DNA from 3 places in the Mesobacillus sp. S13 genome. Region 1 is predicted to be linked to each of the others. Evidence: riboswitches for the same ligand, from Rfam matches in the RefSeq annotation. Region 1 holds a riboswitch; each other region holds the start of a gene.
The links. A riboswitch is a leader RNA that binds a small molecule or an ion and turns the genes downstream of it on or off. The one in region 1 is predicted to bind lysine.

Region 1 (10,300 bases):
GATACGAGTTTCCCATACATGCCAAGCTACGAAAATCAATGTAATCACACCAGAAACACGCTGTAGCATGAACATCCAGTTCCTGAAATAGCTATATTGGCCTATATTGTTTTTCGCTGTAAAAGCAATATAAAGACCATAAATCGCATGGAATAATAATGGTAAGAAGATAATGAAAATTTCTAAAAAGTACCTGAAAGGCAACTGCTCCATAAAATGTGCTGCGCTATTGAATGATTCTTCTCCCCCTGTAGCGAAATGGTTGACTACAAGGTGCTGCATAAGGAAAAGACCCACTGGAATGACACCCAGCAAAGAATGCAGCCTCCGCCAATAAAACTCTTGTCTACCTGCCATAAGTATACCCCCCTGAAATTTGGCCGTGATGTTCGGGCTTCTCTCCCCATCTCTATTAACCTAATAGACTGATTCAACCCAACACCGTAAAATAAGCATTTCTTACAATTATGTGACATGTTCATTTTACTCCCATCATAATAGAGCGTCAAGAAAACGGATACATAAAAATGCTTATATAAATAAAATTTTTAAAATATATTGATATTGTAAAAATCCCTCTTTCTAATTATTTAAACGTATGAAAGAGTATATTAAAATAATACTATTGCCTATAGGAACCGACTGATTAAAAAATTCTCGATACAATAATTTTGACTATCCCAGTTTCGGGTATGGTATAAATATGGAAAAAGTTTATCGAATTTCATAGACCATGCAAAATTTAACAACTTTTTAATTTAATGTTTTCGCGGCAAATTGTTTATAATAGAGTGATAGAAAGAGGGGAGAACATGAGTGAAATAACTACTTCTGAGCAAAAAAACGATAGCGATCCACTGGCTGTCCCTGCGTTTGGATATGAATTGATCAAGGAAGTCCTACTGCCGGAACTGCTTGGCAAAGACACAGCTGAAATCCTGTATTGGGCCGGAAAACGCCTCGCCCGAAAATATTCATTATCAACCCTTGACGAAACCATCCGCTTTTTCCAGGATGCCGGCTGGGGCACACTGACCATCAAAGAAGAATCCCGAAGAGAAATGGTGCTTGAACTTAGCAGCGAGCTCATTTCCTCCAGACTGAAAAACAATCCTAACGCTACATTCCAGCTAGAAGCAGGTTTCATTGCCCAGCAAATGGAACAGCAGAAAAATGTTACAACCGAAGCCTTCGAACACCCCAATAAAAAATCAGCGAAAATCTTGTTCACGATCAAATGGGATAAGGGTGATTTGATTGGCGAATGATGTAGGGAATCGGCATCGTCTCCTAAAATGATATGATAGCAAGGGTTACTGCGCCCGAATTTGGTTGATCTAGGCGCAGTAACCCTTTTATTATGACTGGGAATTGAGCGACTCTGATTTTTCAGACTCCTAGCCCTTTGAATTTGCCGGAAACTAGGGAAGTTGCCTTTGCATGTGCCCGGTTAATCTATATCCACCTTAAACCGGGCACGCATTTCTCTTTTATGTTTCCGTGAGCACCCGTTTTTTCTTTTCACGGGCACAAGATTCATTCTTTTGTGACCAAGAACTCCCGTTTTTCCTTTTCACTGGTAAATATCGGTGAAACCCTCCTGTTCTCCCTGATCACCAGGCTCCTAATCCAGCTGACACTTACCTGCCAGCACTTGTACAAAAAGCTTTCCCGATTCAAACACCAGGAAAGCTTCTTATAGCAACTCTCTTAATTCGTCTTAACCGCTTCTGAGTATAGTTCAAATGCTTCGTGCAGTGATTCAACTGCGTTTACCATTTGTTTTTCATCAACGACGGTTGAAACCTTGATTTCGGATGTGCTTACCATTTTCACCTGTATGCCGTTTCCTTCGAGGACTTCAAACATTTTTGCGGCCACGCCAGGATTGGAAACCATGCCTGAACCGACGATGGACACTTTTGCGAGGCCTGTTTCAGATTCAACGGCCTGGTAGTTCAATGTTTCTTTATTACGTTCCAATACATCCAGTGCTTCTGGAAGGTCGTTGCTCTTGATGGAGAACGAGATATTGGCTAATCCTGCTTCTGTTCGGCTCTGGACGATGATGTCGACATTGATGTGGTTCTGGGCAAGTGTTGTGAATATGGTTGAAAGTCCTTTTAATGAAGTGCTGACTCCAAGGACTGATACTCTCGTGATTTGGTCTTCAAACGCTACTCCACGTACGATTAGATTCTGTTCCATTTCATTCTCCTCCTCGATGATCGTGCCTCTTTCTTTTTCCATGCTGGATCTTACTTCAAGTGGCAATCCATAGTTTTTCGCGAATTCCACCGCGCGCGGATGGAGCACGCCTGCCCCTAGATTGGCCAACTCTAGCATTTCATCATAGGAAACGCTCAGCAGCTTCCTCGCACTTTTCACATACCTTGGATCGGTCGTGAACACGCCGGTCACATCTGTGTAGATATCGCATTTATCAGCTTTCAGTGCCGCTGCTAAGGCAACTGCAGTTGTATCTGAGCCTCCGCGGCCAAGTGTCGTGATTTGCCCATCATCCGTAACACCCTGGAATCCGGCGACAATGACCACCTTGCCAGTCTCTAAGTCCCTGGCAATCCTGTCTGTATCAATATCGACAATCCGGGCGTTGCCGTGGACAGCTTCTGTTTTGATTCCAGCCTGCCAGCCTGTATAGGAAACGGCATCAATGCCATTTTGCGACAGTGCCATTGAAAATAGCGCGATCGTAATTTGCTCGCCTGTTGTCAGCAGCATGTCCATCTCTCTTTTCGATGGCGCGCTTGAAATATCATTTGCCATATCGACAAGATGGTCTGTCGTCTTGCCCATTGCTGATACGACTACAACCACATTATTGCCATTCTGCAATTCTTCTGCTGTCCTGCTTGCCGCATTCCTGATTCTTTCTACATTGCCGACCGATGTTCCACCGAATTTCTGTACAATCAATCCCATAGGTTTCCCCTGCCTCTTCATTCTGTATTTTGCCTTTAATAGAGTTTCCATGACTCCGCCGCATATGTAATTCTGTCAAAAATTAGCCCTTAAAAACAGAAAAAGCAATGGAAGTGGCTCCCATTGCTTGATAAACGTGTATATACGCTGCAACATGAGATAGCACTCCAAGATGGCAATCTTGACAATCCAGCGTTTGTTCAACGAAGGACCAGCGTGAAAATGGATAGGCATTTTCTCACTTCGGCGAACATCCCCTTTCAAAGCCCATCTCTGAATCCTAAAATTCTCCAGACTTTTACTCTTGAAGCTCGCACCTCTATCTTCACTTTAATGCTCTAAAGTGATAGCTATATGAAATTTTTATCATTATAGCACACCTAAAAATAGAATGCTACATTAATCCTGCAATTTCTGAAAGAGTTCCTCTGCAACATTTGCCGGCAGACCGGCAGCGTTCAATTCTTCCACAGAGGCTTCCCTCATTTTTTTCACCGAACCGAAATGCTTCAACAGGGCTTTTTTGCGCTTTTCGCCTATGCCTGGAATATCATCGAGCAAGGACTGAAAAGCACTTTTGCCTCTTAGCTGGCGGTGGAAGGTAATCGCGAACCGGTGGACCTCATCCTGGATTCTCTGCAGCAGGTAAAATTCCTGGCTGTTACGGGGCAGTTCGATCACCTGCAGCGGATTTCCATAGAGCAGCTGGGAGGTCCTGTGCTTATCATCCTTGGCCAGCCCAGCGATTGGAATATCAAGTCCCAGCTCATTTTCTAGTACATCCCGTGCGGACTCGATATGTCCTTTACCGCCATCGATGATAATCAAATCCGGGAGGGGCAACCCCTCTCTCAAGACACGGGTATACCGGCGCCTTACGACTTCTCTCATTGATTCATAGTCATCCGGGCCCTTGACCGATTTAATCTTGTATTTGCGGTACTCCCTTTTTTCCGGCTTGCCGTCGATAAAAACAATCATCGCTGATACCGGATCGGTTCCCTGGATATTGGAGTTATCAAAAGACTCGATTCGGTGAGGAGTGTAAATGCCCATTTGTTGGCCAAGATTTTCAACAGCCTTGATGGTACGCTCCTCATCGCGCTCGATTAACGAGAACTTTTCTTTCAGGGCAATCCCTGCATTCTTGGATGCCAGGTGGACAAGCTCCTTCTTCTTTCCGCGCTGTGGTTTCAGGACCTTTACTTCAAGCAGCCCTTCTGCCAGTTCAAGATCCACGCCCTCCGGGACCAAAACTTCCTTCGGTTTGAAATGCTCGTTTTTCGAATAAAATTGTCCCAGGTATGTGAGGATATCCTCTTCGGGTTCATTGTGAATTGGGAACATGGAAACTTCTCGCTCAATCAATTTCCCCTGACGGATGAAGAAGACCTGTACACACATCCAACCTTTATCAACAGCATAGCCAAACACATCGCGATCCGTAAAATCAGTCGTTGTCATCTTTTGCTTTTCCATCGTTGCCTCGATATGGGCGATTTTATCGCGAAATTCCTTCGCTCGTTCAAAATCCAACTCTTCAGCGGCGGCAGCCATTTTAGCACTCAAATCTTCCTTGATATCCTTGTAGCCGCCATTCAGGAACTTCGTGATTTCATCCGTGATCTGCTTATACTCATCCTTGCTGACGTCCTTGACGCAAGGCGCAAGACATTGCCCCATATGATAATAGAGGCAGACTCGGTCGGGCAGCGTCGAGCATTTCCGGAGCGGATAAATCCTATCCAGCAGCTTTTTCGTCTCATTTGCCGCCTGGACATTCGGATATGGCCCAAAATATTTGCCGCTATCCTTCTTGACTTTCCTGGTAATGATCAGCTTCGGATGCCTTTCAGCAGTCAGCTTGATGAACGGATATGATTTATCATCTTTAAGCATGATATTGTATTTCGGGTCATGCTTTTTGATTAGATTGATCTCCAGCAGCAAAGCTTCCATATCGGAAGACGTGACGATATATTCAAAATCCTCGATTTCATTGACAAGTCGAAGTGTTTTACCGTCATGCGATCCTGTAAAATAAGAGCGCACCCTGTTCTTCAATACTTTGGCTTTCCCCACGTAAATGATGGTCCCCTGCCTGTCCTTCATCAAATAACAACCTGGCTGAGCAGGGAGAAGCGCAAGCTTATTCCTAATTTGGTCATTCATGCCGTTCACCTCCTGTTACGGTGTCCATTTATATAAAATAATCTCATGATAGATTGGGTCGAAAATTTCATCTGATGTAAAGGTCTCTACCTTCTCGAGATTTCCGCCAAGGTCATAACCCTGGGAAGAGAAACCATCGATTACACTGTTAGTAAGATAAACTGTCTTACCTTTATATAACCCTTGGTCATGAAGGAAATTCCTGTAGGTAAAAATTCTTTTATGTGGGTAAGACATTCCCAAATATTGAAGGATTCTTGTTTCTTCCCATGTATACAGGATGAAATCCTCCGGTTGCTCCTCCATATAATGAGCAAGCTGATAGACTGCGGGCTCGTTTTTGGCCTGTTTTTGTATAAAACTCGAAGAAATAATTGCCTGGGCAATGATGACCAATACTATAAGAAGCCTTGCGAACGTCCCTGTCCTTTTTTTAAAAAAGACAATAAGGCCAAGAAACACCAGCAATAGAACCAGCGGCAGTATATGCCTTGGCTTATCGATATTCTGGGCAAAAAGAGCCCAAACACTGTAAGCGAGAAGCAGTAATTTCCCGAGCCGAAGAGTGTTTTTCTCCTCAACGAGGTGTTTCTTCTGAAAGGTATTCGTCTTGTTAAAGGCGTTTTCCTTCTGAAAAGTAGCTTCCTTCTTAACAGTATCTTCTTTTTGGTCGCTGATTTTCTTATAATCTTTTCTATTAGCTTCTGGCAATAATAGAACTATGCCGATAACTATATATAATACCATCAAAACAGTTGTTCGTAAAAACATTCCCCACCACAAAATGTTGGTAAACAGGAAAGCGTTCAGCCTTGCCAGGAAAGAGAGTTCATTCGTTGCCGATGTACCGCCCCATTCCTGGAAATGCCCGCCGGTAAATCCAAAAGCAAGCTCGAGAAAGCTGGTTAGTCCTCCTTCAGAAATAACCAGACCGCCAACCCAGATCAACTGGAACAATCCAGCGATGATTACATATTTAATCACCCTGCCAAAGGCAATCTCACGTTTTGCATATTTTTCATACAATAAATAAAGGATGCCGATTCCCATTGGAATATAGCTCAGCCTGATACCCAATAGGACACTGAACAAAATCAGGGGAAGCAGCATCCATTTCCCTGCCGGTCTGGCTACAGCGACTGTGACACTCCAGAAGTACCACCAAAATGCAGCAAGTGCAGCTCCCTCCGACATTGGCTGGTTCACGATGATCAGCGGATAACTGGCAGTATAAATGACAGCTGCAAGAAGGATGGCATTCGTCCTGCTTAAGCTTCTTGTCCCGATGAAATAAACAGGCAGAATGGAGCTTGTATACACTAATACATTGAAAAGAACCAGAGCCTGATTTGGCTCGTTCACGAAATACTTAAGGAGCATACCGCCCAATATAAAGTAAGGATATCCCGGGAAATGCGGCTGCATTGCGCGAAGGTCAAACCTTTCCAAGGCCAGAGTGAAGTCAACTTGATCCCACGATGCGACGAATGGATTAAGTGAATTCAACTGGAGTATGAAAATGTAAACGACCGCCAATGAACTCAGTCCAAGAATGATCACTTTTTTCATTTTTTCAAAATTCATCATTTTACACCAACTAACTTCCGCCTTTTTTACGTATGAAAAAAGTACAAGGATATTCCCTGTACTTTTTTGGAGAGAGGATTGTAAAACCTCGAATAATAGTTTATTTAACTTGTGGATTCAATACTACTTGCTTATTCTCAGCAGACTTCTTTTCAGCAGCCTTTTCTTTCCTAGGGCTTCGTGATGAAGTCAGCAGGAAAATCGCAGCAAAATATCCGATATATGCAATGACTTCTTCAATCGAAGGCATTGATGAGTATCCAAACAAAGCCTTCAGGAAGATGCCCACATCGCCTGAGATAAGCGGTGCGACACCAGTGTCACGCAGGTAATGCGCATAGTCGATTGGATGTTCAGGCATTAACCATGTAATATCGTAAACATGGTACATAACGCTGCCAATCATGTTGACATCCTGCATCATTGAAATCGCTTGAACAAGCAATCCAGCAGAAATCAGGATGATGAATGCGCCCGTGATCTGGAAGAAAGTCTTAAGCTTAACCTTCATCGTTCCTTTGAAGAACATGTATGAAACTGCGATCGCAATCAGTGTACCCGTGATTGCTCCCCATCCCTGCATGGCAGCACCGATGTTACCTCCAGTGATTGCCGCAAAGAAGAATACAGTCTCGATCCCTTCACGCAAGACGACAAGGAATGAATGGATGACCATGCCGACAATATTTCCAGTCGAAATGAACTTGTTCATTTTGCCTTCCATATTGCCTTTAAGATCTTTACTGTGGCTTGCCATCCAGAATACCATCTGGGTCAAGAGGACGGTCGACACAATCATGATTCCTATTTTCAGGTAAATCTCACTGCCCATTGCCGCGAATCCAGTGAATACTACCTGGAACAGGATCGCTACCCCGATGCTTGCCAGGATTGCAAGTGCTGCTCCTAGCCAGACATACTTCGTATACTTTGGATTACCTGTCCTCTTTAAATATGTTGTGATGATTCCAATAATTAATAGCGCTTCCAATACTTCACGAAATGTAATCAGTAAAGCTTGAACTTCCATCGCTGATTCTCCCCTCTCCAAGGTGTCCTCTAGATTTAATGTCTTCTTCTCTTTATGCCAATAACGACAATCGCACCAATGACTGCAACAATCAGGATCAATGGAATCCAGTTACGGATATTCGATCGATCTGTCCAGTCCTTTTTCCCAGTGCCCTCTTGTTCTTCTGTATCTGTAAAATGGCCTACTTCCAAGCTGGGAAGATCGAATTCATCTTGCAATGTATTCAGGATTTCCTCTTTCTTCTCTTTAAAAACTTCTATATCAGAAGGTTTCTTCCCAACCCCAAAGAGTCCTGGATTTCCTAGTGCTTCTAATGCAGCATCAAAGTCGGCTTTTATTGTTTTGTCAACTTCAGGATTGTTCGCCTCAACCTTTGGCGATAGTGCTTGATATGTAGCATATCCCTTTGCCAGAAGCTTCTTAGAAGTGTCATACTCTTCAAAGCTCTTTTCAATGCTTTCAAGTCTTCTCGCAACATTTAATACAAGGAGTTTTTCCATATTCTCAATCGTTGCTTCTTTATCTTCTTCATTTAAACTTTCCATGATCACTTCACCCGGCTCGGTTCCCATGTGCATATCGATTTCTTCTTTCACCGTTTCAAACAGGGATTTAGCCGCAGAGAAGTTTGGAGGGTTTTCATCCAGCTTCAACTGCATTTCCTTATAGACCTCCGCGACTTTCTCTTCATTGGGATCACCATATGAATAAGCGCTGGCAGTCTGAGGAATGCCGTTAATGAGAATTAATATCAATGAAAAACAAAAAAATATACCTTTTTTCATTTACTGTTTCCCTCCTACAATGATAATGATAATGATTATCATTTCTAATGTCAATCATATTTGATAATCGTCACTTTATTGTCACTATTTTCACTGCTTCTAAGTGGTGATTTTTTTTCTCCAGCAACCTTCGAAACCGGCCTGGTCATTTCCCGATACACAGCGGGCACGACATTCGTCATATATTTTTTGAATGAGATAAACGATGTCCCAGTTGTCCTTACTCGGTATTGTATCGGTACTTCCAGAACCCTGAATCCTTTTCTGACAAGGTTCAGCGTCAACACTTGAGCATAATTGTAATCATGGATGATTTCAGCATGTTCAAGGACTTTTCGAGAAAAAGCCCTCATCCCGGATTGGCCATCATACAGCCACTTCCTCAACAATAATGTTTGCAGGAAGGTGAAAAAATAGTTCCCCATCCTGCGATGAAATTTCATCCCTTTTATCGTTCCCATAAACCGGGACCCCATCGTATAATCTGCTTCCCCATTAATAATGGGTTTGACTATGTCAGTAATCTGCCATGCTGGGTACTCTCCATCCGCATCGATCATCACCCCGACGTCAGCACCCATTAGGAAGCATTCTTCTATTCCTTTTCGGACCGCGGCACCAAGGCCGCGGTTTTTTTCAAAGCTTATTATATGGTCGGCTCCTGCTTTTTTCGCTTCAGCAACAGTACTGTCCGTCGAACCATCATCAATGACCAAAACCTCCACTTTGTCTGCACCTTCGAAACGGCGCGGGATGTTTTCAATCACTTCCCCAATGGATTCTTCTTCGTTGAAAGCCGGCAAAAATACGATAACTTTACTCAATTACTTCTCATCCTTCTCTGCTTTTATTGCATCCATTAAAACTTTCCCTCTGCTGTTGGCCGGATATGGCGCACCCATCAAGTACGAAATCGTTGGTGCCAGTGAAACGAGGCTGTGTTTTTCCTGCACCTTATTTCCTTTGGCAATATGGGGACCATGCATGAAAAATGGAACGAACCTTTCACCTTCATCGAGGTGTCCATGACCACCGATGCCATCAGCCTGTCCGTGGTCCGCACAGACTACAAGTGTCGTGTTCTCCATCTTCCCTTCGCTTTCCAGCCATTGAACGAACTCTTGGACCAGCGCATCTGCTTCCTCGATTTTTTCAATATAATCATCATAAAGAACGCCGCGGCTGTGGCCAACCTGGTCCGTTCCAATCATTTGGACGATAAATAAGTCCGGGTCCTGTTCATCCATGATCTTTCTTGCCCTGGCAAGCATGTTTGTGTCTGCTTTATCCTTATGCATGACAGCGGTCACTGTCTCGACATCACTGCCCATCGCATCAACGAGGTGAGCAATGCCAAGGAGCCTCCCTCTTTTGCCCACCTTGCGAAGCGAGTCAAATATTGTTTCTGTATTAACTCCCAGTTTGTAGACCATATTCGATTTAATGCCATGTTCAAACGGATAGGTTCCAGTGAACATCGAACTAAAGCAAACAACAGTCCTTGCAGGATAGACTGTTTCCATATTCAAATACTCAGTGCCATTTTCTTTTAACTGATCGAGAAACGGTGTATTTGCTTCATAAAAGCGTTCCTTGCGCATCCCATCAATCACGATGACGATAACCTTATCGGACAGGCCATTCTCCGGTACTTCAGGTCCAGCGTCCTTCGTATAGCCCTCATAAGCCTTTGGCTTCCAGTCGAATAAATATCGGTGCAGGATAAAGGCAAAAAGAAGAACAAAGCCGTAAAATATGGCGATATCAAAGAACGGTAAAT
Region 2 (10,300 bases), 2.0 Mb from region 1:
TGTCTGCAATATTGAAAAAGCAGATGAATTCAACCAGCTATCAATCGAATTCATGGATAAACACGAAAGCAAACAAGCAAACATCAGTTAATTAGAAAAGCGCAAGCGCCTTGGTCAGCCCCGACAAGCGTTGGAGGGCCGACCGGTGAAGTCGTTCTTTGACTTCATTGGGCTGACCGAAACGTCTCGAGCTGCTCAAAGCTGACGCTTATCGCAAGATACTCAAGGAAGCACTTTCCGGGACGAAAACTGGATAGGCGCTGGAGCTGGACACAAATCTAAGTGAGGAAATTTATACTTACTTATCCATTAAAAGAGGGAATGAGCTAAGCAGCTCATTCCCTTTGTTTGTTGACGATTTAGTAGTAATAAAACGGATATCTAGGCGGCGGGCAGCACGGATAAACTGGCGGGTAAAATCCACCATAGTAAGGGCGCGGATAGAACAAAGCGCCTCCCAATAATCCACCAGCCAAACCACCTAAGAATGGCAATCCAAAGCCCCAGCCGAACCTCTGATCGTACGAACGATAAGGATGTCTGTATGCATGCATACGGCTTACCTCCCTCTTCTCTTTTTATCTTCATTAATTTTATATGCGTTTATCATGGTTTTGGCTTGGGCGAATGCACATGGGAAGTGGATTTCAGGGGTGTAGGCTTGTGCTGGAGCATTGGTATTTCTATTTCCGAATCTATTCCTAAATGGGCCTTTCCGGATGAAAAAATGCCCTCCAATCAAAAAAAGAAGCATGAAAGCCACTTTGGGCTTCCATGCTTCCAAACTATTAGACTTTAAACTTCGCGACCATTTCTCTCAGATTCTCTGCAAGCCGTGCAAGTGATGCGGATGATGAAGCGACTTCTTCCATGGAAGCCAGCTGCTCTTCTGTTGCGGATGCGATTTCTGCAGTGCTTGCGACTGAGCCTCGGGCGATTTTGGTCACCTCATCGATTGAGGCGTTCACCTGCATGACGCTCGCTGACATCTCTTCTGAAATCGCGGAGACTTCCTGGATTTCCGAACTGACATTTTCAATCGATCTTAGAATCTCGTCAAATGTCTTTCCTGTGTCTTCTACCAACAAAGTTCCCTCGGAAATTTCCGCTGTTCCTTTGTTCATCATTTCAACGACCTGGTGGGTTTCTTTTTGAATCACTTCGATCAAGCCGGAAATCTGGCTAGCCGACTGTCTTGAGAGCTCAGCAAGCTTTCGGACTTCATCGGCGACGACCGCAAATCCTTTTCCATGTTCACCGGCTCTTGCTGCTTCAATGGCAGCGTTCAGGGCCAGCAAGTTTGTCTGGTCGGCGATTCCGGTAATAACCTCAATGATTTTGCCAATTTCAGCTGATTTGTGATCCAAATCCTTGATGACAGCATTCGTTTCACTTGTCGTATGATTGATTGTCTTCATCTTCTCGATTACTTTTTCCAGAGAATCATGTCCGAGCATTGCCTGTTTCGTTGTATCAGCCGCAGACTCAGCGACCGTGGATGTCGTAACGGCAACCCTCTGGATTCCTTCCGACATTTCGCCTACGGCCCTCGCACTTTCCTCCGTATTTTTGCTTTGGAGTTCTGCACCGCCGGCAACTTCCTGGATGGCTGTTGCTACCTGATTCGTAGCCGAGTTGGTCTGATCCGCACTTGCCATCATTTCTTCAGCAGATGCCGCAACCTGCTCGGATGTACTGCTAACTTGATAAATCAGATTCCGCAAGTTTGTTGCCATTTCATTGAAATCGGCTGCCAACTGGCCAATTTCGTCGTTATTCTTCACATTGATTTTTTCAATAGCCAGATTTCCGTCAGCCATTTGCTTAGCTGCATGTGATACAAGCTGGACAGGCTTTGAAATGATCCTGCTGATATAGGTAGCAATCACTGTTCCGATGATAAAAGCAGCTGCACTGAGCAAAATGATGAGCAGCGCTACTTTCTGTACTTGTCCGGATAAAGTTTCACTCGTAGCATTCAACGCATCCTGCTGGTACTCGATTGCATCCTCTGCCGCAGAATTCAGGTTGAAGATGAGTGGATTCCCTTCTTTCTGCATAAGCAATCGGACCTTGACCGTCTGTTCATCTCTTATTAAAACAAAGGCCTCTGAAGCGACTTCATAATATTGCGCTTCTGCTGCAATCAGGTTTTCCCCTACCTTTTTCCCCTCGGAGGATTCTGTTGTGCTCATATATTTCTTAGAGCTTTTCTTAAAATCCTCAACAGCTCCCTCAAATTCGATCAGACTTTCACCATCGCCATTTGCCATATATTTTTGAAGTGCAAGCTGCTCCCTCATGATGGCATCCTTCATCTCGACAATCAGATTCAGCTTTTCCATCCGGTCTTCAATAGATGAAGAGTACTGGCTGTTCATTTTGTTAAACTCAAAGTTCGAGATAATGGCCACTAAAGCCAACAAGGCCAATACTGAAAAAAAACCCGCCAATAACTTGGCACGGACACTGGTTTTCATTTGCGGTTTTGCGAATCTTACCTGTGGTTTTGCGAATCTCTTTTTGAATTTCATTTTCCGCTCTCCTGTCCAGTAATATAAATTACCCCTCTTACCTTCTATTTCGGCTAAGATTCAGAAAATTTTAGGACTTTAGTTATAAAAACTCAAAAAAAAAGAAGGCTCTATGTAAGCCTTCGATACTTGATTTCCCCGCCAATGATGGTCATCTCGATATTCATCGATAAAAGCTCATCCGCATCCTTCATTTCAAATGGATTTTTCGAATAAAGTGTCAAATCAGCTAATTTCCCCCTTGAGATCGTGCCTTTTAACGTCTCTTCGTTTGTTGGATAAGCTCCTAATTCTGTAAATAGACGGAACGCGTCGACCATTGACAGTTTCTGCTCTGGCACGTAGCCATCGTGAATTTCGCCTGGCTTTTTCCGGGTGACAGCAGCATGGATTCCGAGAATAGGATCGACTGGCTCAACCGGAGAATCAGAACCCCCGGCACAAATGACGCCTGCATCCATCAAAGTTTTCCAGGCGTATGAAAGCTTGATCCGCTCTGCACCAAGGCGCTCCTGAACCCAAGGAAAGTCACTCGCAATGAAGCGCGGCTGAATATCGGCAATCCGGCTTGGTGATTTCAGGCGAGGAATCAATTCCTCCCGCAGAACTTGGGCATGTATCAGCCTGTCACGATAAGCTGCAGCCGGGAACTGGTCCAGCACATCAAGGACATTTTCTAGCGCCTGGTCACCAATTGTATGGACCGCAATCGGCATGTCCAGTTCGCGTGCCCCTTTCACGATTTCATAGAGCTGCTCCTGGTCATACATCGCATCACCATAGTGACCCGGCGCATCGCTATAAGGCTCCGACAACAAAGCTGTCCTTCGTCCAAACGCCCCGTCGGCAAAAATTTTCACCGCACCGATTTGCAGCGTGTCATTGCCATAGCCCGTGTACATTCCCGCTTCTTTTAAGTTTGGTAAAAATTCATGGTTTATCAGGAGATTACTTCGTAAGCCAAGCTGCTCTCCATTTAATAGCTCATTGAATAGATCCCATGTTTTTTCCAACCCGCCAAGATAGAGCGGGTCATTCGTATGCACGCTGGTCAGCCCTTTGCTCATCGCAAAATTCATCGTCTGGCGCATCGCTTTTTTCCAGTCATCGTATGAACGCTCAGGAATGTAGGCCCTGACCAGATTCGCCGCTGACTCAAGGAACAGGCCAGTCGGCTGTTTCGTGATTTCATCGAGTAAGATTGTTCCGCCCTCCGGCACTGTGATCGCCGGATGATAGCCGCTCACTTCCAAAGCTTTACTGTTGACCAAGGTCGCATGCAAGCAAGTCCTTGTTAAAAATAACGGGTTGGCTGGCGCCACATAATCCAGCTCAGCCATCGTCGGAATTCCTCCATCGGTAAAAAGATTCTCATCCCAGCTTGAGCCGACAATCCATTCACCAGGCTCAAGCTGACTAGCTTTTGCCTTAATTTTTGCCAGCATCTCATGCCTTGACGTGACGCCCACAAAATCAAGGTTGATGAAGCTATCCGCCATGATGGACAGGTGAAGGTGGCTGTCGATGAGGCCTGGCGTGGCCGTTTTCCCTTCTAGGTCAATGATTTGTGCCTGGCTTCCCCAGTGCAGCACCATGTCCTCGGTAGTTCCCATATCAATAAAACGGCCATTTTCGATGACCACTGCTTGTACAATTGGATTGCGTGAATTAAATGTATAGATGATTCCATTTTTGTAGATGGTTCTCAAGAAGATTCTCCCCTTTGGATAAAATGTGAATGCCTGGGGAGTGCATAAGGAGTTTGATAGAAGGGGGATAGTTGGTAAGCTCTGGCATGCAAAAAAGCAATGGCAGAAAATAACCTACCATTGCTTTTACAATATACGTTATCCTCCATTTCGATCAGTAGTTCTCCATGCACAAAACCCCGCATGACAGTCTGCTCCTTGTTCAGAAAGCAGCCCAGCAATAATCAGTCTGACCCTGATCACGCTTCGGCAAACAACCCTTTCAGCCACCATCAACGATTGTCGATCTCCGATGGACTACTCTTGTTATTCGCTCCTCTACCTCACCGATCTGATAAGATCATATGAAATTAGGTTAATAGTATCATAAATGTCCAAGAATGTTCACTGATTTTTGCTTGACATTCTTTTACAATGAAAAAGAAAGGAAGTGGAATATGATAGTAAAAGAACGAACCAAACCAGAAGAACTAGTATTGTTGCATGCTCTGAAGCCTAGAATGGAATTAGAAGAGAAAGATGCGCAAAACCTATGGACACTGGAAAAAGGATATGAAGGTGAAGTCCAATTCGACCAATGGTTTACGGGATACCAAGTTGAAAGTTTAATTCTCAACGACCTGTTACTAGAAGTGAATGGCACCCTTTTTCAAATCGATTCGTTTGTGATCACACAGGACCGGTTGCATCTTTTTGAAGTGAAGAATCTTGAAGGGGACTATTATCTGGATGGAGACAAATTCAAGACTGTCGCCGGCAAAGAAACCAAAAACCCCCTCCACCAACTAAGCCGCGCCGAATCACTGCTAAAACAACTGCTAAAGGAACTTGGCTTTTACATTCCTCTTGAACCTCACCTCGTGTTCATTAACCCAGAATTCGCCCTTCTGCAAGCACCATTGAAATCACACATTATTCTACCCAACCAACTCAACCGCTTTATGGATAAAATGAACAGAACCTCTTCCAAGCTGAATAACAAACATACCAAATTGGCCGAAGCTCTATTGTCTTTGCATATAACGAAATCACCGTATTCAAGAGTGCCGAGTTATGATTTTGGAATGTTGAGGAAAGGCGTTATTTGTGGAGGTTGCGGGGGGTTTTTGGAGAGTTTCAGGCAAAAAAGAGCTGTATGTAGTTATTGTGGCACAGGAGACTCAATTGAATCTCTTATTTTGCAAGCGTTAAAAAGTTTTCTAATACTATTTCCAGGTCAAAAAGTAACCACAACCGCTATTTACGATTGGTGCAATGGAAATTTGCCAAAAAAATCAATAAGACGAGTATTAAAAGACAATTTATCAGCCAGTGGAGAATGTAAGTCTACTTATTACGAGTAAAATATTCTGCAAGACTTGGGCCTAGATCGTGATTTCTTCCATCTAGGCTTTTTTATGTGCTCAGTTGTTCTCCTTCTACCCATAACGGGGAACATATCTCCTCTTTATGTTACCGGTTTTTCCTCTCCCTCCCATAACGGGGAACATATTACCTCTTTATGAGCCCAGTTTTCGCTCTCCTCCCATAACCGGGCACATATCTCTTCTTTATGTTACCGGTTTTCGCTCTCTCTCCCATAACGGGGAACATATCTCCTCTTTATGTTACCGGTTTTCGCTCTCCCTCCCATAACCGGGCACATATCATGATCTTCCTTAACTTCCTTACCCCTTCCTCGAATAACAACAAAAAAATTTGCCAAAATAATCATAATAGAAAACGCTTGCAATTTTTCATATTCGTTTTATAATACTTGTATACAAGTATACTTGATTAACCAGGAAGGTGAGGAAATGACGGAAAATAGTAATTTTCTTTATCCGCAAAAATGGCTTTCTAAGGCTTCAACGGGTGACCGGGTTGCGAGTGAGCTCCGGATGCAAATTATTTCGGGCTTGATTGAAAGCGGTGCCATCCTTTCGGAGAACAAACTAGCTGCTGATTTTAACGTAAGCCGTTCGCCGATCCGTGAAGCGCTTAAAATTCTTTCAGCTGAAAACCTGATCCGCCTGGAAAGAATGGGTGCCGTGGTCATTGGCCTTACAGAAAAAGATATTGAAGAGATTTATGATGTCCGCTTATTGATTGAGTCATTCGTTTTTGAACGACTTATCAAAATAGATACAACCAACCTAGTAGTTGAATTGAGCAAAATTCTCGAGATGATGAAGATTGCCATCAAGTACAAGGATGCCGACGAGTTCAGCCTCCAGGATGTTCTTTTTCACGAAACGATCATCCGGGCCATCAACCACTCTTACATCCGAATGATCTGGGATAACACGAAGCCCGTCATGGAAGCTTTCATTCTTTTATCGATGCGAGCAAGGGTTGAAGAAAAGTACGAAGACTTCGATCGCATCCTCGAGAATCACGAGCTTTATATTGAAGCCATCAAAACGAAGAATCGCGACCTGATGATTAAATCCTTACACCAAAATTTTGATGATGTTCAAGGTAAAGTAGATGACCTTTGGATATCGCAGCAAACGCTTTCCAAGGGAGTGGAGAAAAGTGACTGAATATATGCTAGGGGTCGACATCGGTACGACGAGTACCAAGGCTGTCCTTTTCAGCGAAAAAGGCGAAGTCATCCAGCAGGAGAACATTGGCTACCCGCTCCATACGCCGGATATATCAACAGCCGAGCAAGATCCTGAAGAAATTTATATGGCGGTCCTGACTGCCATTACGAAAATCATGAAACACAATCAGCAAAAAAAGCTGGCGTTTATTTCCTTCAGCAGCGCGATGCACAGCGTCATTGCCATTGATGAAAATGATGAGCCGCTTACACCCTGTATCACCTGGGCCGATAACCGCAGTGAAGCATGGGCGCATAAGATCAAAACAGAACTCAACGGACATGAGATTTACAAGCGCACCGGAACGCCGATCCATCCGATGTCACCATTAAGCAAAATTGCATGGATTGTGAATGAGCGTCCTGAAATTGCCGCTAAAGCGAAGAAATACATCGGCATCAAGGAATTTATTTTTAAAAAGTTCTTTGACCAGTATGTGGTGGACCATTCGCTTGCGTCAGCGATGGGAATGATGAATCTTAAAAAGCTCGAATGGGATGAAGAGGCTCTGAAAATTACCGGAATCACGAAAGACCAATTATCAGAGCTTGTACCGACAACAAAGACCTTCACGAACTGCAATTCAGAATTAGCGAAGCAAATCGGGATTGACCCTGAAACTCCTTTTGTCATCGGTGCTAGTGACGGTGTCCTTTCCAACCTCGGCGTCAATGCGATTGGCAAAGGCGAGATTGCGGTCACAATTGGGACAAGCGGTGCAATCCGCACGATCATCGACGAGCCGCAAACCGATGAAAAAGGACGGATTTTCTGCTACGCCCTGACCGAGAACCACTGGGTCATCGGCGGTCCTGTCAACAATGGCGGAATGGTCCTTCGCTGGATCCGCGATGAATTCGCAGCATCTGAAGTCGAGACGGCCAAGCGTTTAGGCATCGACCCTTATAACGTTTTAACGAAAATCGCTGAACGCGTAAGACCCGGTGCGGAAGGTTTGCTGTTCCACCCATACCTTGCAGGTGAGCGTGCTCCACTTTGGAATCCAGATGTCCGCGGATCCTTTTTCGGACTGACTATGTCCCATAAAAAAGAGCATATGATTCGTGCAGCATTAGAGGGGGTCATTTTCAACCTTTATACCGTTTTCTTAGCGCTTACGGAAGCTATGGAAAGCCCGGTTACAAGGATTCAGGCTACCGGCGGTTTTGCTAGATCGGATGTGTGGCGCCAGATGATGTCCGATATTTTCGACATCGAGGTAGTCGTACCTGAAAGCTATGAAAGCTCTTGCCTTGGTGCTTGCATCCTCGGCCTCTATGCAACAGGGAAAATCGACTCATTTGAAGTCGCTTCCGAGATGATCGGCAGCACCCACAAGCACACGCCGAACGAAGAAGCCGCAAAAGAATACAGACAGCTAGTGCCGATTTTCATCAGCTTATCCAGAGCACTGGAACAGGATTATTCAAGAATCGCAAACTATCAAAGAAGCCTGATTAAATAAGGGCTATCCAAGAAGTTGATTCGATAAGGGCCTTCAAAGGAGTCTGATCAGATAAGGGACTACTAAAGAAGCCTGATTAAATAAGGGCTATCCAAGAAGTCTGATTCGATAAGGGACTATCAAAGTAAATAGTTTGATTAAATAATGGCCTATTAAAGTAGCCTGATCGGGTTAGGTATTACAAAGAAGTTTGGTTAAACAAGGGATTATCACAAAGGGGACACTAATCCCCGCTCAAAAATGGCAGCGCTTTATTTTACAGAGGGAAACACCCGCGAATAGCGGATCACAAACATCTTAGGGGGAAATTACAATGCCATTGGTTATTGTAGCAATTGGTATCTTAGCTTTACTATTATTGATCATGGGCTTAAAGCTCAACACATTCATTTCCTTGATTATCGTATCGTTTGGCGTAGCATTGGCGCTTGGAATGCCACTTGGCGAGATTGTTAAAACAATTGAAGCTGGACTTGGCGGAACTCTTGGCCACTTAGCACTGATTTTTGGTCTTGGTGCGATGCTTGGTAAATTAATTGCGGATTCCGGCGGTGCCCAGCGAATCGCCATGACACTTGTGAACAAATTCGGTGAAAAGAACATCCAATGGGCAGTCGTTGCTGCTTCATTCATCATCGGTGTTGCTCTATTTTTCGAAGTAGGTTTAGTATTATTGATTCCAATCGTATTTGCGATTTCAAGAGAATTAAAGATTTCTATTCTGTATCTTGGTATTCCAATGACTGCCGCTTTATCTGTCACACACGGCTTCCTGCCTCCTCACCCGGGTCCAACTGTAATCGCTGGTGAGTACGGCGCAAACATTGGTGAAGTATTGCTATACGGATTCATCATTGCGATTCCAACTGTCATCCTGGCTGGTCCAGTTTTCACGAAAATCGCGAAGAAGCTTGTCCCAGAATCTTTTAACAAAACAGGAAACATTGCTTCTTTAGGAGAACAAAAAACTTTCAAACTTGAAGAAACACCTGGTTTCGGAATCAGCGTTTTCACAGCACTTCTACCAGTTATCTTAATGTCGATCGCAACAATCATTTCTTTACTACAAAAAACGATGGGATTCGAGGATAATGCTTTTCTTGCAGCCATCCAGTTCATCGGTGATGCAGGTACGGCGATGTTACTATCCCTGCTTGTAGCCATTTACACAATGGGTATCGCACGTAACATCCCTATTAAAACAGTGATGGATTCTTGTACAACAGCGATCTCTCACATCGGCATGATGCTTTTGATCATCGGTGGCGGCGGCGCCTTCAAACAAGTTTTGATCAACGGCGGCGTTGGCGACTATGTAGCTGAACTATTCAACGGTACTTCCCTATCACCAATCCTGCTGGCTTGGATCATCGCAGCGATCCTGCGTATCTCACTTGGATCAGCAACGGTGGCAGCATTGACGACAGCTGGCCTAGTCATTCCATTGCTTGGCCAGACAGATGTGAACCTTGCCCTTGTCGTACTGGCAACTGGCGCAGGAAGCTTGATCGCTTCACACGTGAACGACGCAGGCTTCTGGATGTTCAAAGAATACTTCGGCTTGAGTATGAAAGAAACATTCGCAACATGGACATTGCTTGAAACGATTATTTCAGTAGCAGGATTAGGATTTATCTTATTGCTTAGCCTGTTCGTATAATAGGAAAAGGTCAGCCCTCATAATCGGGCTGACCTTTATTCTATTATCACTACACAAACCACTTAATATAAATTCCCACTGCCAGAAAGGATAGCAGAATGACCACAATATAAATCAGAGAAAGATTCGTCGTGTTTCTTTTCGTGGCTTTGCTATACTCCTCGTCTCCCTTGCCAGAGAGTAACAATGTTGCCAGCAGTGCTCCAATGATAATGATGAATACCAATATAAGGCCAATGGTCATACTAACACCTCTTATTTAGGAAAAATCCTCTCGTTATCATTATAGCAAACTAGAAGTTCGATTAACCCCGTTCCATTCCATCTTTCAGGAAAAAGTCACC
Region 3 (10,300 bases), 520 kb from region 1:
GTACCCTTCTTCATGCACCAGACATGTACATGCAAAAGATTGCTGTCGGAATAAGTGCTGCTGGGAAAATCAGTCTAGATGATCCTATCGAGAAGACAATTGAAATCGTAGCCAAAGCCAACAATAAGCGAATTCAAGATTTAACTGTCATCATCCAAGAGCGTGAACGCCACGATGATTTGATTGAACGAGTTAGGCAAAAAGGAGCACGAGTGAAGCTTTTCGGCGATGGCGATGTAGGTGCGTCGATTGCGACTGCCCTTCCACATACAGGAGTCGATCTTTTTGTGGGAACAGGCGGTGCGCCGGAAGGAGTCATTTCTGCTGCTGCCCTAAAAGCACTAGGCGGAGATATGCAGGCGAGACTAGTCCCTCAAACAATTGAGGAAGAAGAGCGATGCATTGCCATGGGCTTAAAAGATCCAAGACAATTGCTGATGTTAGATGACCTTGTTTCCGGAGACGATGCGATTTTTGCCGCGACTGGCGTTTCAAGTGGTGAATTGCTCGACGGGGTGCGCTTCCTTGGCGGAGACCTTGTTGAAACACATTCCATTGTTATGCGTTCAAAGACCAAGACCGTCCGTTACATCACAGCTCATCATCACCTAGAACACAAGCCACACTTAGTGATGGTTTAAAGAAAATACATACTTTTTACAGCACTTAGGAGGATGAAGATGAACGAAGAATTTTTTTTATACGATGATGTTGAAGAAACAAAAACTCGCTATGTAAGCTTTGTAGGTGAGAACCAGCGCTTTGACCTGGCCATCATGCAAACTGGCCGTTATTATGGCAAAAGCATTGTGATGGATATCCAGGGAAGCCGATTTGCGATTCTTGGCCAGGATGACCTCGATGAAGAGGGTTATCTTGAGTATGCCTATAATCTTTCTGAAGAAGATGCAGAGGAACTTCGCTCATTCCTGCGACCGATCCTTTAAATCTGGAACGAACTGTTTGTTTGATTTGTCTTTTCAAAGAAATACTAAAAGGACAACAAGCAAAAGAAGGTGAGTTTCATGAGCAAGGAAGACCGTGAAAAGTACTCTGATTTTTCGAATGTAGAAAAGCAGCGCAACTATGTAACGGCTGAAGACTATCCGGAGGGTCCATATGGATCACCTTTCCGGAAAGATGAACCAGTAGAAGGCAAAAGTACACCATGGCGTGAGGGACAGCGGTCCTACAGCAACTTCAACTATGAGTTCAAGTCCCTTCATCAGGGAACACCAAGAAAAGAAGCGGGTGCCCACCCAACCCATGATGATCCGGATGAAAGTGAACAGCCGCCGTATAGCGATCTATAAAAGACAAGAAATGCTCCAATCGTAGTGATTGGAGCATTTTCTAGTTCTGTACTATTTATCCTGAGCTTGCTTCGCTACCTTCTTGGCGACAAAATAGGCACAGCCAAAATTGCAATACTCATATAAGTACTCGCTGACGGTACTAATTTTCGTATCGAAAGTTGACTTCTGGTTTTGATCATCGAAAAAACCTCTTAGCCTTAGCTGTCCGTAACCCCAGTCGCCAACAATATAGTCATACTTCGTTAAAATTTCGCTATATCTCGCACGAAAGGCTTCTTCGTTAAAGCCGTCTCGTCCTTCATCCACGATCTCGTAGCAAAGGTTATTGATGCAAATCATTGGTCCACCTCTTTTTCGGTAACAGTTTCAAGCTTCCTTATAGCAAGCCCGATCGCTCGCACTTTTCTTAATTATAACTTATTCCCCATCAATTACTAAGCAAAAAAAATAAATTCGAAGCCATTCTAATGATTAGGGGGTGTTTTAATTGAAAAAAGCATTATTGGCTCTTGGTATTTGCGGGACTGTTGCGATGACGGGATGTGGAGCCGGTGACAATCAAGCTTCACCAAACGGCCGTGATGGCGGGGCTGGCATTTATCAGCGGAGCGGCAACACACTGAATGTGAATGATGAGCGCCCTGATTTGTATAACGAAGATGGACGCAAAGGAATGAAAGACAGAAGCGAGGACTTCGGCTATGTGCGCCACCAAAAAACAGGCGTAATGGGTGCAGATGAAATGGAAAGTGCCTATCAGGCAATCGACCGCGAGCAAATCGCCGACATGATCAGCAAATACAGCTTGATGGCACAAAATGTGGATGATGTATCCACACTAGTGACGGATGAGGAAGTTCTGATTGTATATGCAACAGATTCTCAAAATCGGAACGAGACTGCCGATCAGGTGAAGCGGATGGCCATGTCTGTAGTTCCACGCTGGTTTCACGTGTATGTATCAGATGACACTAACCTGCGCAACGAAGTCGAGAACTTTGCTTCACTCGATACCGATAGCCGTGATGTCGATGAATTGATTGATGGCGTAGTTAAACAAATGCTAAAATCTCCACAAGGCCGCCCGATGAGCACTGGCGAAAACGCAAATGGCGAAGCTGAGGGCGAATTGAACGAAGAAACCGATAAAGACGAAATTTCAAATCAAATGAATAAAGGGAAATAATGAAAAGAGTTCAGCATGATGGATGCTGAACTCTTTTTAGATTCTATTATCGGCAGAAGAGGCAGTGCAATTTATGCCTGCTGGGCTTCCTGTTCTGCAAGCTCTTGTCGATGTTTAGCGGCAGAGTTGACCTGTTCGTCGGCATGGTAGGATGAACGAACAAGAGGGCCTGCTTCGCAATGGCTGAAGCCTTTCTTGAGCGCAATTTCCCTTAGCTCGGCAAATTCATCAGGATGGTAGTATTTTTGGACATCAAGATGCTTCTTGGATGGCTGCAAGTATTGACCAAGAGTAAGGATGTCCACATTGTTAGCACGCAAGTCATCCATCGCCTCAATCAATTCTTCCTTCGTCTCGCCTAAGCCAACCATGATGCTGGATTTCGTGGGAATATCCGGCTGCATTTCTTTTGCACGGCGCAAGAACTCCAGAGAACGCTCGTAAGTTGCACGTGCACGGATTCTAGGCGTCAGGCGCTTTACGGTTTCGATGTTATGATTCAGGATATCTGGGCGTGCATCCATAAGTGTTTTCAGGTTCTCCTCAACTCCGCCCATGTCGGAAGGCAATACTTCTATTGAAGTAAACGGATTTTTCTTACGGATTGCTCTTACCGTCTCGGCAAAAATTGCTGCTCCCCCGTCTTTCAAATCATCACGGGCGACGGCAGTCACAACAGCATGCTTCAGGTTCATAAGTTCAACGGAATCCGCCACTCTTTCTGGCTCCTGCCAGTCAAGCTCAGTTGGAAGTCCTGTTTTCACAGCACAAAAACGGCATGCACGTGTACATACATCCCCCAGGATCATGAAGGTAGCAGTTCGTCTTACTGCCCAGCACTCATGAATGTTCGGGCATCTGGCTTCTTCACATACAGTATGTAGGTTTTTCTCACGCATCATCTTTTTTAAGCCGGTATAGTTTTCGTTCGTGTTCAACTTTATCTTCAGCCATTCAGGCTTTCTCTGTACCTCTTTTTTGCTCATTATTTTCACTCCATTCCTGCTGCATTACATCAAGAACACCATGTAAAAATCAAGGCCGGTATACAGCTTCTGATGTCACTTTAACACAATGGAAAACTCTCGACAAGTACGATAACCTTGCGTTCCTTGTGATTACCATTATTTGATATTTATGAAAAATCCCCATCATCGCAAACTAACAGAAGGAAAGCGGAGGCAGTGTTTTTATGTTGACGCTTGAAACTATAGGAGCTACATCCTGAAGGGAGGATTATGGTGAAAATCCTTAAAGCAGTTATCGTTCTTTTTTTACTTTCCCCTGTCCTGATAAGTGATCATGCATACGCAGCTGAGCAGGGCCAGGAAGATGTTTACAAAAAAAGAATGGAACTCTATACCAAAGTAGAAGCGGTCAGCCAGATTCCCTGGTACTATATTGCTGCAGTGGACCAATATGAGCGGAATGTCCGCCAGGCAAGAAGGGATTTACCTAAGGCGGAAGGAATATCAGGTGTTTATTTTAAGCCAGAAGAATGGGCCGGTCTCCTGAACCCTAATCTTGAAGATGGCAATCCCGTTTCCATTCAGTTCTTCAACGGAATTGGTTTCGATGGGAATGGCGATGGAAAAGCAAGTTTAAAGGATGACGAAGATGTTCTCCAGGCTTTCGCCCAGTACTTGCTTTCATATGGGACAGATCATGATAACTTGAAAATTGGACTATGGAATTACTATAAGCGGGATAAAACCGTTGCGATCATCATTGGAAAAGCGATGATTTACAAGCATTTCGGCCGCTTGAATCTCGATTCGCATGTCTTCCCAATGCCACTTAGAAGCAACCACAGCTATAATAATACATGGGGTGATGCCCGCGGCTGGGGCGGCAGACGGATCCATGAAGGAACGGATATTTTTGCCGGTTATGGAGTTCCGGTAAGGGCAACAGGTTACGGAATAGTTGAAATGAAAGGCTGGAACAAGTATGGCGGTTGGCGAGTCGGCATCCGCGATATCAATAATACCTACCATTATTATGCCCATCTGAGCGGCTTCGCGAAGGAGCTCAAAGTCGGGCAAATCGTCGAACCAGGCACGGTCATTGGCGGTGTTGGCAGCTCCGGATACGGACCACCGGGGACAAGCGGAAAATTCCCTCCCCATCTCCATTATGGCATGTACAAAGATAATGGCTATACCGAATGGTCCTTTGACCCCTACCCTCACTTGAAATTATGGGCAAGGCAGGAAAGAGCGAACCTGAAGAAAAAATAAGCATTCAAAAAGGCCAACCATTTCGGTTGGCCTTTCCATTTTATGAACGGGCTTTCTTTACAGCATACAATACACTTGCTGCAAGTCCTCCCCAAATAATGACCATACCAGTGACCATCATTGCTACTGCGCTAGCATCCATCATTTAGCAACCCCCTTGTCTTGTGGAACTTCATATAGAGCTGCATCCCACTTCTTTGCCTTTGCGAAAATAAATCCGATTAAGATCGCACCGATTGCGACAAACCATCCGTAATAAACATTGAACATAACCGGATATCCACCATAGCTCGTTTTGATATCTGTCATGATATTCATGACCATCATGATTCCCAGTACTACTGGAGTGATATATTTCAAAGAAATCACCCACCAGCTTCCAAGTCGGATATCCGAGATGGCATCAGCATGGTTTTGCAAGTTGGTCAGTTCCTTGGCTACCCATACGATGAAGACTACTTCTACCAGACCTGCCAGAGCGACACCATAGTTATTGATGAACGCATCTGCTGTATCAAGGAAATTCAAGCCGCCCTGTGTAGCGAACAGGATGGAGATCAAGGCAGACAAACCGCCGCCGATTGCAACAGCCTTTGTACGGGAAACATTGAATTTGTCCTGTACGCCGGCAACATAAGTCTCAACAATTGAGATCAATGAAGAAAGTCCAGCCAGCGTCAAGCTCACGAAGAACAATACTCCAAACGCGGCACTGAATGCCGGCAACTCATTGATGATTTGCGGGAATACCGCGAATGCCAGGATTACTCCTTTGCTTACCACTTGGTCAATTGGCTGGCCCTGCTGCATGGCCATGAAGCCCAATGCTGCAAATACCCCGATACCAGCCAGCAACTCAAATGATGAGTTTGCGAATGCTGTAATGAATGCGTTGTTTGTGATATCAGATTTCTTTGGAAGATAGCTTGAATACGTGATCATGATGGCAAATGCAATGGATAAAGAGAAGAAAATTTGTCCATAAGCTGCAACCCATACTTTACCATTAAAGATCTGGCTCCAGTCTGGCTTGAAGAATGCGTTAACACCATCAATGGCTCCATCCAGGGTTAATGCGCGAACGACGATTACAAAGAATAAAATAACAAGTGCAGGAATAAAAATCTTGTTCGCAACTTCGATCCCTTTCTTGACTCCCTTGAACAGGATACCAAGAGTGATGACCCAAACAATGACCAATGGAAGGAATACACCAGGTACGATACTTCCAACCTGACCAGCGTCAACTACTTTTAGATAATCACCGACTAGGAAAGTCAGCGGATCGTCTCCCCATTGCTTGCTTAATGAGAAATAAGCGTAAGACATTGCCCATGCGATGATGACTGCATAATAAGTCGAGATGACAAAAGATACGGCGAGCTGCCACCAGCCAATCCACTCAGCACCTTTACGCATTCTGAAGTAGCTTAATGGTGCAGAACCACGGTACTTATGACCAATTGTGAATTCCAAAATCAAAATCGGAATACCTGCTGTCAAGAGTGCGAATAAGTATGGGAAGAAGAATGCTCCCCCGCCATTCTCATAAGCTACTCCCGGGAAACGCCAAATATTTCCCAACCCGACTGCCGATCCTACCGCGGCAAGAATAAATCCCGCCCTTGTTCCCCACTGTGGACGATTTTCCATTTTTAATCCCCCTCGCCTTCTAATCACCTGGAAAATATTGATGAATTAGAAAGTTTTATATTTTCAGATTATTTAGTCTAGGAATAGTATAGCTAGTTTTTAATTGCTTGTCAAAATATTATTTTCGTCATAATAAAAATATTCCTAAAAAATTTTTCCCAACTATACCAACTACCCTATTAATCAAGATTCTATTCCCACTTTCTTGAAAATATGAAAAAGACTGTCTGAGAATCAGACAGCCTTAAACATTATTCTGCAAGATTTTCTTTTAACATTTCTTCCTGGGTTGTTTTACTTCCGAAGATGAAAGCAAAAGCAACAAGCAGGATTGCCACCACCGCAAGTGCAGCCACCGTGCTTCCAGTGAAGCCAATGACCAGGAATCCGACAGATGCTATCGCAGCGGAAATCAAAGCGTAAGGCAGCTGGGTCATGACATGATCTAAGTGATGTGAGCCAGCGCCGGTTGATGAAAGGATCGTCGTATCGGATATTGGTGAGCAGTGGTCACCAAATACCGCGCCCGCCAATACAGCGGCCAATGCTGGCAGCATGATCGTGATATCAGCTGCAGCAGCGATATCCCCTGCAATTGGCAGCAGGATGCCGAATGATCCCCATGAAGTACCTGTTGAGAAAGCCATGATTCCAGCTACAAGGAATAGCAGGAACGGCAGGAATGCGATATTGATATTAGAGCTTTCAACAATACCAGCAAGGTACTTACCCGTTTCAAGTCTTCCAATCAGATCAACAATCACCCATGCGAAGACCAGGATATAGATAGCAGGAAGCATTGATTTAATGCCTTCAACAAGTCCTTTTCCAAAAACATTGGCATTGACGCCTTTTAAGACAACTGCCTGTCTAACAAAGAAAATCAACGCTACAGCAAGGCCAAGCAATCCGCCAGTTACAAGAGACTTAGTAACATCTGTGTTTTCAAAAATCCCGAAAATGGTTACGTCTCCTTCAACAGCGCTTGCGCCAGTCCAAAGCATCATGCCAACCGTTCCAGCGACAAGAGCAACAATCGGCCATACAAGGTCTCCAACTGTTCCTTTTGTGCTTGTAGGCAGGTCATCCTTCAGTTCCCCCGGTACAGGCTTGTCCTGAGGAACGACAATCCCTTCTGTGATTGCACGTTCTTCATGCTTTTTCATAGGTCCAATTTCGACATTTCGTAGAGCTACAATAAAGACCATCGCTAATGCTGCAAGTGCGTAGAAGTTCATTGGTACAATTTGCATGAATCCTGAGAACGCACTATATTCATTAACACCATGTGCAGCAAGGATTGTACCGATCAAAGCGATAATGTATGCACCCCAGCTGGAAATCGGGGAAATGACACACATAGGAGCTGAGGTTGAATCGATAATATAAGCAAGTTTAGCACGGGAAACCTTTTGGCGGTCCGTAATCGGACGTGTAACTTGGCCGACTGCCAGAGCATTGAAATAATCATCAATGAAAATAATAACTCCTAAAAATGCACCAACAAGCTGTGCTCCGACTCTTGTTTTTACACGCTTCATCGCCCATTCTCCAAATGCGCGGCTTCCGCCAGAAATGGAAATGAACGCAGTGATCGTACCCAATAATAATAAGAAAAGGATAATGTACAAGCTATATGTGTTCAGTTCTCCATCTGCGACGACAATACCCATGGCTGCGTCCCACATAATAGCAAATGTTTCTCCGATATTGAATTCAGCTAGCAAAAAAGCCGCTGCGATGATGCCTGTCCCCAATGATAACAGTACTCGTCTGGTGATGACTACCATCAGGATTGCCACTAATGGCGGCAACAATGAAAAAATTGTGTTTTCCATTCTTTCTTTCTCCTCCTTGTTTTTGACAGGGGGAAACTTTTACATGAAAAGAGTTTAGTTGCTTTCTTTTAAAAAAATACAAAAAAGGGCAACGATAGAGAACATTCTATCGCTGCCCTTAATAAGCAACTAGTGTCTCCATCACGATCTGTAGCTCCCCATTATGGATTTACCTCCATAATGACAGTGATACTCTTGTTCAAAGTATCCCCAGCAATAAAAAATGTGACTCACTTTGTTATTGCTTCGGCAAGATTCCCTTTTAGCTGTGGTCAACGTTGTCATCCTCACACAGCTTACTCTTGAATCCTGCGCCTCTACCCCATCGGAATGATGTGGTTTATTATTCAATTGGTTTTATAATATAACAATATCGGTAACTTGACAACTGTTTTTATTCTCCAGGAAGCTGGATGGCTGGTGATGTATCTCCTCCACCATTGTAAAACTGCGGAACTTTTCCTGGGTAGTAGAAACTGCCAATCGGAATGTTTTCTTGGACCGTAGCGATTTCGGTCGCAAAAGGAATGATAATCTGAACATTCACTTTTACTCTAACCGATACATTGATCAGTGTATTGTTTATTCCATGTTCTTCTGTTTCCCAGACAACATCGGCTGTCACATCACCGATTGCATTGAATTTTACTGGAACTCTCGGGCCCATATTACCTAGTAGTGCATTATTGGTTGCCTGGCCCAATGGAACATAATAGATGATGCCTGCTTCCCTGTCTTCTTCATCGGTGACAAGCTCGACATCTGATAGCATCTCAAGTGAGGTGAGATTCCCTCTTTCTGCTTCCTTCAGGTTCATTTGCACAATATTAGTTGTTTCTGCCTTTACCCTGTTGATGATTTCTGTATTGAATTTTACTACAGTGGTCGTTCCGCCATCGACAGGGACGAATTCTATCACCTTATCAATATCCATCCCGCTGGCGATTTTTTTATTGATGGCCTTATTGATCACCAGGGTGGCAATCTTTCTTGTCTGGGATTCTGCATATTTCATCAATGTGGGCTCTAGCCCTTTATCTATGATCCAGAGTCCTGCTGCTGTTGAAAAGGAAAAAAAGACGAATGTCAGCAGGAATACATACCTGAAAGGCAAGGGCCCTTTCCGAGGCAGCCGCCGGCCGAATTTTGCCAAAACAAATCCCCCCTCTAAAGCTATATGTATGCTTTAAAGGGGGGAACTAGCCTAAAAATATAATTAACTTTGTACTGCTACATGGACTAGATAAAATTAATAACTATTGGCGTACTCGTATTTAATGATTGTATCGCAACTGACAATCATTAGTGATAAGCTGGACTTCAGGTCGAGGTGATATGGCTCCACTCTTTGCCCGTTTTCCTCGAGTATACGGACAACAGGCCGCTCACTCAAGCCAGGATTCTGCTCGGCCACTACTCCCTTCCGCCCATCACTCAGGATGACAGTCAGACCGACCGGATAGATCGCCACAGCCCTGCGGAAGGCATCGACCACTTTTGGATCAAACAGACTGCCTGCCCCGGAATAAAGGATTTCCAGGCCTTCATGCGGCAGCATGGCCGGCCGGTATACTCTGTTAGACGTGACGGCATCAAACACATCCGCTACACCAAGTATTTTTCCGAACAGGTGAATTTCGTCCTCCTTCAATCCGCGCGGATATCCTCCGCCATTCAACCGTTCATGATGCTGAAAAGCACAGTGAGCGACAATCAGCGGGACAGTCGGAATATTCCTCAGCATCTGGAATCCGTCCTCGGCATGGGCCTTGATGATCTGGAATTCTTCCGCAGTCAGCTTGCCTGGCTTCGATAAGATTTCCTCAGGCACGTTCATTTTGCCAACATCATGTAAAATCGCACCCAGCCCAAGCTGCTCAAGCTCCTTGGGGGTCAGCTTCATTTCAATCCCGATTGCCAAAGCATACAATGTGACATTCAGGGAATGGGAAAAAATATAATGGTCATGCAAGAATACATCGGACAGCAAGTTCAGCAGTTCTTTGCTCCTTTGCAGCTCATCAAGCAAATCACTGATCAGCTTCTTGAAGGTCCTTGCTGATTTTT

Region 2: linked by a shared signal. The riboswitch ahead of LGO15_RS03770 (amidohydrolase) and the one ahead of LGO15_RS18015 (aspartate kinase) in region 1 are both predicted to bind lysine.
Region 3: linked by a shared signal. The riboswitch ahead of LGO15_RS20780 (Na+/H+ antiporter NhaC family protein) and the one ahead of LGO15_RS18015 (aspartate kinase) in region 1 are both predicted to bind lysine.

What each region holds. Positions count from the first base shown of each region.
Region 1 covers NZ_CP084622.1:3,515,045-3,525,344, forward strand. Annotated here, with positions in the region: gene LGO15_RS18005 (succinate dehydrogenase cytochrome b558 subunit) at 1-357, opposite strand, end outside; gene LGO15_RS18010 (YslB family protein) at 813-1,268, shown strand; gene LGO15_RS18015 (aspartate kinase) at 1,711-2,943, opposite strand; lysine riboswitch at 3,096-3,273, opposite strand; gene uvrC (excinuclease ABC subunit UvrC) at 3,343-5,115, opposite strand; gene LGO15_RS18025 (glycosyltransferase family 39 protein) at 5,131-6,702, opposite strand; gene LGO15_RS18030 (FTR1 family iron permease) at 6,803-7,732, opposite strand; gene LGO15_RS18035 (hypothetical protein) at 7,768-8,520, opposite strand; gene LGO15_RS18040 (glycosyltransferase family 2 protein) at 8,571-9,344, opposite strand; gene LGO15_RS18045 (alkaline phosphatase family protein) at 9,345-10,300, opposite strand, start outside.
Region 2 covers NZ_CP084622.1:723,039-733,338, reverse strand. Annotated here, with positions in the region: gene LGO15_RS03785 (alpha/beta fold hydrolase) at 1-91, shown strand, start outside; gene LGO15_RS03780 (hypothetical protein) at 360-554, opposite strand; gene LGO15_RS03775 (methyl-accepting chemotaxis protein) at 789-2,534, opposite strand; gene LGO15_RS03770 (amidohydrolase) at 2,645-4,243, opposite strand; lysine riboswitch at 4,394-4,572, opposite strand; gene LGO15_RS03765 (nuclease-related domain-containing protein) at 4,681-5,586, shown strand; gene LGO15_RS03760 (GntR family transcriptional regulator) at 6,040-6,768, shown strand; gene gntK (gluconokinase) at 6,761-8,296, shown strand; gene LGO15_RS03750 (GntP family permease) at 8,610-9,956, shown strand; gene LGO15_RS03745 (hypothetical protein) at 10,006-10,200, opposite strand.
Region 3 covers NZ_CP084622.1:4,038,527-4,048,826, forward strand. Annotated here, with positions in the region: gene glpX (class II fructose-bisphosphatase) at 1-641, shown strand, start outside; gene LGO15_RS20740 (DUF3055 domain-containing protein) at 681-947, shown strand; gene LGO15_RS20745 (cytosolic protein) at 1,026-1,313, shown strand; gene LGO15_RS20750 (YutD family protein) at 1,365-1,655, opposite strand; gene LGO15_RS20755 (YhcN/YlaJ family sporulation lipoprotein) at 1,804-2,502, shown strand; gene lipA (lipoyl synthase) at 2,574-3,488, opposite strand; gene LGO15_RS20765 (M23 family metallopeptidase) at 3,741-4,742, shown strand; gene LGO15_RS20770 (methionine/alanine import family NSS transporter small subunit) at 4,783-4,887, opposite strand; gene LGO15_RS20775 (sodium-dependent transporter) at 4,884-6,395, opposite strand; gene LGO15_RS20780 (Na+/H+ antiporter NhaC family protein) at 6,647-8,233, opposite strand; lysine riboswitch at 8,377-8,561, opposite strand; gene yunB (sporulation protein YunB) at 8,628-9,386, opposite strand; gene LGO15_RS20790 (HD-GYP domain-containing protein) at 9,483-10,300, opposite strand, start outside.